2 regions of the Enterobacter kobei genome follow, and region 2 is predicted to be linked to the other one. Evidence: predicted binding sites of a transcription regulator. Region 2 holds the regulator's gene; the other holds the start of a gene.
The links. The regulator CRP, encoded in region 2, controls carbon source genes, mostly activating them, when cyclic AMP is high. The targets are predictions, from matches to a motif close to ATGTGANNNNNNTCACAT.

Region 1: a site for CRP is predicted at 1,572-1,589, ahead of BFV64_RS01465 (YjcB family protein). Genes of this name have one in related genera too.

Annotation. Positions count from the first base shown of each region.
Region 1 is NZ_CP017181.1:304,556-308,357, forward strand. It holds gene uvrA (excinuclease ABC subunit UvrA) at 1-390, opposite strand, end outside; gene ssb1 (single-stranded DNA-binding protein SSB1) at 642-1,169, shown strand; gene BFV64_RS01465 (YjcB family protein) at 1,229-1,510, opposite strand; partial or broken gene BFV64_RS01470 (CSS-motif domain-containing protein) at 2,038-2,481, shown strand; one part of gene BFV64_RS01475 (IS1-like element IS1B family transposase) at 2,530-2,779, shown strand; one part of gene BFV64_RS01475 (IS1-like element IS1B family transposase) at 2,779-3,227, shown strand; gene crfC (clamp-binding protein CrfC) at 3,237-3,802, shown strand, end outside.
Region 2 is NZ_CP017181.1:4,468,876-4,472,677, forward strand. It holds gene BFV64_RS21765 (hydrolase) at 1-37, shown strand, start outside; gene BFV64_RS21770 (YheU family protein) at 34-252, shown strand; gene BFV64_RS21775 (phosphoribulokinase) at 283-1,152, shown strand; gene BFV64_RS21780 (OsmC family protein) at 1,239-1,643, opposite strand; gene crp (cAMP-activated global transcriptional regulator CRP) at 1,955-2,587, shown strand; gene BFV64_RS21790 (YccS/YhfK family putative transporter) at 2,645-3,802, shown strand, end outside.

The DNA.
Region 1 (3,802 bases), 720 kb from region 2:
CTGCGCCGCCAGCGGGACGTCGTGGTCCGGGCAGCGCGGCTCACCCACGCGCGCATACAGCAGACGCAGGTAGTCGTGAATTTCAGTAATGGTACCGACCGTTGAACGCGGGTTATGCGAAGTCGACTTCTGCTCGATGGAGATCGCAGGCGATAACCCTTCAATATGATCGACATCCGGTTTTTCCATCAGCGACAGGAACTGACGCGCGTACGCGGAGAGAGATTCAACGTAACGACGCTGTCCTTCGGCATACAAGGTGTCGAAAGCCAGTGAGGATTTGCCAGACCCCGAAAGCCCGGTCACGACGATGAGTTTGTCGCGAGGGATTATGAGGTTGATATTTTTGAGATTGTGGGTGCGGGCGCCCCGAACTTCGATCTTATCCATTCACCTTTCCCGGTTGAAACACGGATTGCCTGGTTTGTTTGAAGGACAAACGGCTGTCAGAAACGGCTAATTATGACACAATTTAACCTGTTTGAATATACAGTATTGGAATGCATTTTCTGATTCGCTGTGTAACAATGTTCAGTTCGCGCGCGAACTCTGGAAGATACTACGCAACTATCAAAGTGGCGTCTGGAAATGGTACACTCGCGCGTTTACACTATTAAGAAACGTATTCAGGAGACACGAACATGGCCAGCAGAGGCGTAAACAAGGTGATTCTCGTCGGTAATCTGGGCCAGGACCCGGAAGTACGCTACATGCCGAGTGGTGGCGCAGTTGCCAACATTACGCTGGCTACTTCCGAATCCTGGCGTGATAAAGCGACCGGTGAGATGAAAGAGCAGACTGAATGGCACCGCGTGGTGCTGTTTGGCAAACTGGCAGAAGTTGCCGGTGAGTATCTGCGTAAAGGTTCTCAGGTCTATATCGAAGGCCAGTTGCGTACCCGCAAATGGACCGATCAGTCCGGCGCTGAGAAGTACACCACCGAAGTTGTGGTAAACGTTGGCGGTACCATGCAGATGCTGGGCGGCCGTCAGGGCGGTGGCGCGCCAGCAGGTGGCGGTCAGCAGCAGCAGGGCGGTTGGGGTCAGCCTCAGCAGCCACAGGGCGGCAACCAGTTCAGCGGCGGCGCGCAGTCTCGTCCGCAGCAGCAGTCTGCTCCGGCACCGTCTAACGAGCCACCAATGGACTTCGACGACGACATCCCGTTCTGATCAACGGATGCTCAAACAAAAAACCCAGACATCGTCTGGGTTTTTTGTTTATACAGGAATCAGGTAATCACCATTGGCCAGTCTGGTGGCTGGTGGCTCATTGCCTCTACCATCACGACTTTAATATTTTCCCAGACAGCGGCAATATCCAGCAGGGTGATGCCCAACAGGCCCGTTGCGAACCAGCAAGCCGCGCCAAGTCCCAGCAGAGTGCTGATGACCGCAAGACCCGCGTAGTCAGATTTACGAAACTGAATGTTCAGCGTGCTGGCTAAAAACATCAGTACCGCGCTCAACAAAGGCCAGCGCAGGAGAACCATGCTGGTAGTAATGGTTGCCATAGAACCCATCCTCTACAAAACAGACGAACTGAATGAAACGGTGTTTCTCGTTACAGAATATGTGTGAACTATATCACATTTGTTGATTTATTCGCCAGCGTCTGAGCGTTCAAAATGGGGATTTTATTACGCAAAAAAGGCGATGGTGCCGGGTACCTGGGTCCCGATACCTGGCTGAGCGGACACACGATGGGCCAGCCACGTTGTTTTTATAAGTGGCACGTTATTTTTTGCTCATCCTGAAAATAATGTGGTAATAGCCGGGCATTTATAAAACATCGATTCTCTGTTGTGTTATCTTCAAACCCCACATGTGCGCTGGATAATTATTTCCCTTAATTGAAACGGAACGAATACTTACAGTTTAGCTTACGGGAAAATATTATCGTCATAACGAAATTTAAGATTTTTAATACTAAAAGTCAGTTGCTAACTTCGCATGATTCATGCAACGTAATCACCTGTTTAACAAAGCATCCGGCCTTCATTACTACAGGCGTACAACATGCAGGGATATAGGGCGGGAAATGAATCGTAGCGCGCGGCGCAAAATGCTCAGGGTAGTAGGGATCATCATGGTAGTTATGCTGCCGGTGATGCTTGCCCTATGGTTTGCCCAGCTAAGAGCCGTGTCGGAAACAAGCGCTCAGCTCCGTACATTTGCTGAACTGGCTTTAGACAAAACAGAACTGGTTATTCAACAAGTTGATCTGGCCCGGGACGAGGCCGAAAAATATCAGGGTAAACTTTGTACACCGGAACATCGCCAATATATGTTGAACGTTGTGCGTGGCCGCCTGTTTGTCGCTGATTTAATTTATGCAGAAGGTCAGAATTTTCTTTGTTCAACCGTTTTTACACCGGACCAACCTTACGCGATCCCGATTGCCAATTACACCCGTAAACCTGACATCGCTATCTATTATTTTCGCGACACGCCATTTTATACTGGCTATAAAATGACGGTGATGCTGCCAACTTACTGATTTAGTGTATGATGGTGTTTTTGAGGTGCTCCAGTGGCTTCTGTTTCTATCAGCTGTCCCTCCTGTTCAGCTACTGACGGGGTGGTGCGTAACGGCAAAAGCACTGCCGGACATCAGCGCTATCTCTGCTCTCACTGCCGTAAAACATGGCAACTGCAGTTCACTTACACCGCTTCTCAACCCGGTACGCACCAGAAAATCATTGATATGGCCATGAATGGCGTTGGATGCCGGGCAACCGCCCGCATTATGGGCGTTGGCCTCAACACGATTTTCCGCCATTTAAAAAACTCAGGCCGCAGTCGGTAACCTCGCGCATACAGCCGGGCAGTGACGTCATCGTCTGCGCGGAAATGGACGAACAGTGGGGATACGTCGGGGCTAAATCGCGCCAGCGCTGGCTGTTTTACGCGTATGACAGGCTCCGGAAGACGGTTGTTGCGCACGTATTCGGTGAACGCACTATGGCGACGCTGGGGCGTCTTATGAGCCTGCTGTCACCCTTTGACGTGGTGATATGGATGACGGATGGCTGGCCGCTGTATGAATCCCGCCTGAAGGGAAAGCTGCACGTAATCAGCAAGCGATATACGCAGCGAATTGAGCGGCATAACCTGAATCTGAGGCAGCACCTGGCACGGCTGGGACGGAAGTCGCTGTCGTTCTCAAAATCGGTGGAGCTGCATGACAAAGTCATCGGGCATTATCTGAACATAAAACACTATCAATAAGTTGGAGTCATTACCCCGACAGCGATGCTGGAGAACACGACGGCCGCTATTACGGGTGAAAAGAACAACGTTCTGCCTTTGCATTTTAGTGCGCGGGGTGTCGAAGCGCAGCAGGCAATGCTGAATAATGAATTACGCAAAATAACACGTCTGGAAATGGTTCTGGCTATCGTTGGTACCATGAAAGCGGGGAAATCGACCACAATTAATGCCATTGTGGGGACCGAAGTGTTGCCTAATCGCAACCGCCCAATGACGGCGCTTCCTACCCTGATTCGTCATACGCCAGGCCAGAAAGAGCCGGTACTCCATTTCTCACATGTCTCGCCTATTGATGATTTGATCCAGCTGCTGCAGAAACAACTCTGCGATTACGATCGCGGGAAGCTGGCTCAGCATCTGGAAATTGATAAAGACATGAATACGCTGCTGGAACGCATTGAAAAAGGTGAAGCCTTTGAAAAGCATCATCTTGGAGCGCAGCCAATATTTCATTGCCTGAAAAGCCTCAATGACCTGGTAAGACTCTCTCAGGCGCTGGGCGTGGCGTTTCCGTTTTCAGAATACGCGGCCAT
Region 2 (3,802 bases):
TGACTGGCTTACTCCTTATCTGGACGGTGCAAAATGATCATCCCCTGGCAGGATCTGTCTCCCGAAACGCTCGATAATTTGATTGAAAGCTTTGTATTACGTGAAGGCACCGATTATGGTGAACATGAACGCTCACTCGAGCAGAAGGTCAACGATGTAAAACGCCAGCTGAAAAGCGGCGACGTGGTGCTGGTGTGGTCAGAACTGCATGAGACGGTCAATATCATGCCCCGCAACGCGTTTCACGGCTGACCTTCCAACCTTTTCAGTCAGGGAGTTGCTATGTCTGCCAGACATCCCATTATTGCCGTTACAGGGTCGAGTGGTGCGGGAACGACCACCACCAGCCTCGCGTTTCGTAAGATTTTCGCCCAACTGAATCTCCGGGCGGCGGAGGTCGAAGGCGACAGTTTTCACCGCTATACGCGACCTGAAATGGACATGGCGATCCGTAAGGCGCGCGATCTGGGTAAACACATCAGCTATTTCGGTCCCGAAGCCAATGACTTTGGCCTTCTTGAGCAAACCTTCCTGGAGTACGGTCAGAGCGGCAAAGGGCAATCGCGTAAGTATCTGCATACCTATGATGAAGCTGTGCCGTGGAATCAGGTGCCGGGCACCTTTACCCCCTGGCAGCCGCTGCCGGAACCCACCGATGTGCTGTTTTATGAGGGATTACACGGCGGCGTAGTCACCCCACAGCATGACGTGGCGCGTCATGTGGATCTGCTGGTTGGCGTGGTGCCTATCGTGAACCTGGAGTGGATCCAGAAGCTGACGCGCGACATGAGCGAGCGCGGCCATTCGCGCGAAGCGGTGATGGATTCGGTGGTGCGCTCCATGGAAGACTACATCAACTACCTCACGCCACAGTTCTCCCGCACGCACATTAACTTCCAGCGCGTGCCGACGGTGGACACCTCTAACCCGTTCGCGGCGAAAACCATCCCGTCGCTGGACGAGAGCTTTGTGGTGATCCACTTCCGCAATCTCGAAGGCATTGATTACCCCTGGCTGCTGGCGATGCTGCAGGGCTCGTTTATTTCGCACATGAATACGTTAGTGGTACCAGGCGGAAAAATGGGGCTGGCGATGGAGCTCATCATGACGCCGCTGGTGGAGCGGTTGATGGAAGGGAAGCAGATTGCGTGAGTTGTTCTGCCCGGTGGCGCTGCGCTTACCGGGCCTACGTTCATGCTTTTGTAGGGCGGGTCAGCGAAGCGCCACCCGCCAAAAGATTAAGCCTCGATCACTTCATACGAATGCGTGATTTTTACCGCTTTCTCCAGCATTAACGCCACAGAGCAGTATTTTTCCGCAGACAGATCCACCGCACGCGAAACCGCCGCGTCTTTAAGCGCTTTACCGGTGACCACAAAGTGCAGATTAATGTGGGTGAACAGGCGTGGCGCCTCTTCGCGACGTTCTGAGGTGAGTTTAACCTCGCAATCCGTCACGTCATGACGACCTTTTTGCAGAATCGACACCACGTCAATCGCGCTGCATCCACCCGCCGCCATCAGCACCATTTCCATTGGGCTGGGGGCTTTATCGCCGGAGTTACCGTCCATCAAAATCTGGTGCCCTGACGCGGATTCGCCCAGGAACGTTAAACCTTCAACCCATTTCACGCGCGCTTGCATATTCTTTGACTCCAACGTTGCATTTTCGGTGACAGATTACGCGTGCGTTACATTTCTCGCAACGGAAGGCGACCTGCATCATGCTGAAGCGAGACACCAGGAGACACGCGGCGAAAGCTATGCTAAAACACTCAGGATGCTACAGTAATACATTGACGTTACACATGTATGCAGAGGACATCAAACTTTACTGGCTGCGAAACGTTACGACAGCCGACTTCCCAGGGTATGGGTAAGAATTCGATTGCAACCCCAGAGTCCGGATGCATCTGATGACTCTGGTGACAGCTTATAACAGAGGATAACAGCGCATGGTGCTTGGCAAACCGCAAACAGACCCGACTCTCGAATGGTTCTTGTCTCATTGCCACATTCATAAGTACCCATCGAAGAGCACGCTGATTCACCAGGGTGAAAAAGCGGAAACGTTGTATTACATCGTCAAAGGCTCGGTGGCAGTGCTGATCAAAGATGAGGAAGGGAAAGAGATGATCCTTTCTTATCTGAACCAGGGCGATTTTATCGGTGAACTGGGCCTGTTTGAAGAAGGCCAGGAACGTAGCGCCTGGGTTCGTGCAAAGACAGCATGTGAAGTGGCTGAAATTTCTTACAAGAAATTCCGTCAGTTGATTCAGGTAAACCCTGACATCCTGATGCGTCTTTCTTCCCAGATGGCGCGTCGTCTGCAGGTCACATCCGAGAAAGTGGGTAACCTCGCCTTCCTGGACGTCACCGGTCGTATCGCGCAGACCCTGCTGAACCTGGCGAAACAGCCAGACGCCATGACCCACCCGGACGGCATGCAAATTAAAATTACCCGTCAGGAAATTGGTCAGATCGTCGGTTGCTCCCGCGAAACGGTGGGTCGTATCCTGAAAATGCTGGAAGATCAGAACCTGATCTCTGCCCACGGTAAAACCATCGTGGTCTACGGAACGCGTTAATTCCGCTCAAACGGCGTGCCATCGCAAGGTGTCACGCCGTTTTTGTCTCTATTCCCCATGTGGCGCAGGCTGATCTATCACCCGGAAGTTAATTACGCACTGCGACAAACGCTGGTGTTGTGCCTTCCTGTGGCCGTGGGCCTGCTTCTGGGACAACTCCAGCAGGGTCTGCTGTTTTCTCTCGTTCCCGCCTGCTGCAACATCGCCGGTCTGGACACGCCGCATAAACGCTTTTTCAAACGCCTGATCGTTGGCGGTTCGCTGTTTGCTGGCTGTAGCCTCGCCGTGCAGCTTTTACTGGCGCGCGATATTCCGCTGCCGCTGATCCTGACCGTACTGGCGATGAGCCTCGGTGTTACCGCAGAAATCAGTTCCCTGCACGCCCGCCTGCTTCCCGCTTCACTGATTGCCGCCATCTTCACCCTGAGCCTCGCCGGGAATATGCCGGTGTGGGAGCCGCTGCTGATCTACGCCCTCGGCACGCTGTGGTACGGGCTGTTTAACTGGTTCTGGTTCTGGCTGTGGCGGGAACAGCCGCTGCGTGAATCTCTGAGCCTGTTGTATGTGCAGCTTGCGGATTACTGCGAAGCCAAATACACCTTGCTGACCCAGCATACCGACCCGGAAAAATCCTTACCGCCGCTGCTGACGCGCCAGCAAAAGGTGGTGGATCTGATAAGCCAGTGCTATCAGCAGCTGCATATGCTCGCCGCCAACAAGAATCACGAATATAAACGCCTGCTGCGCACCTTCCAGGTGGGGCTGGATCTGCAGGAGCATATCTCCGTGAGCCTTCATCACCCACAAGAGGTGCAAAAGCTGGTCGAGCGCAGCCACGCCGAGGCGGTGATCCGCTGGAATGCGCAGACCGTCTCCGCGCGCCTGCGGGTGCTGGCGGACGACATTCTCTATCACCGCTACCCCACGCGCTTTAACATGGATAAACAGCTCGGCGCGCTGGAGAAAATTGCTCGTCAGCATCCGGATAACCCGGTCGGCCAGTTTGCCGCCTGGCACTTCAGCCGCATTGCCCGCGTGCTGCGCACCCAGCGCCCGCTGTATCCCCGCGACCTGATGGCGGATAAGCAAAAACGTCTGCCGCTCCTGCCAGCACTCAGAAGCTATCTCTCTCTTAAGTCTTCTGCCCTGCGCAATGCCGCGCGGATTAGCGTTATGCTCAGTATCGCCAGTCTGATGGGCATGGCGCTGCATCTG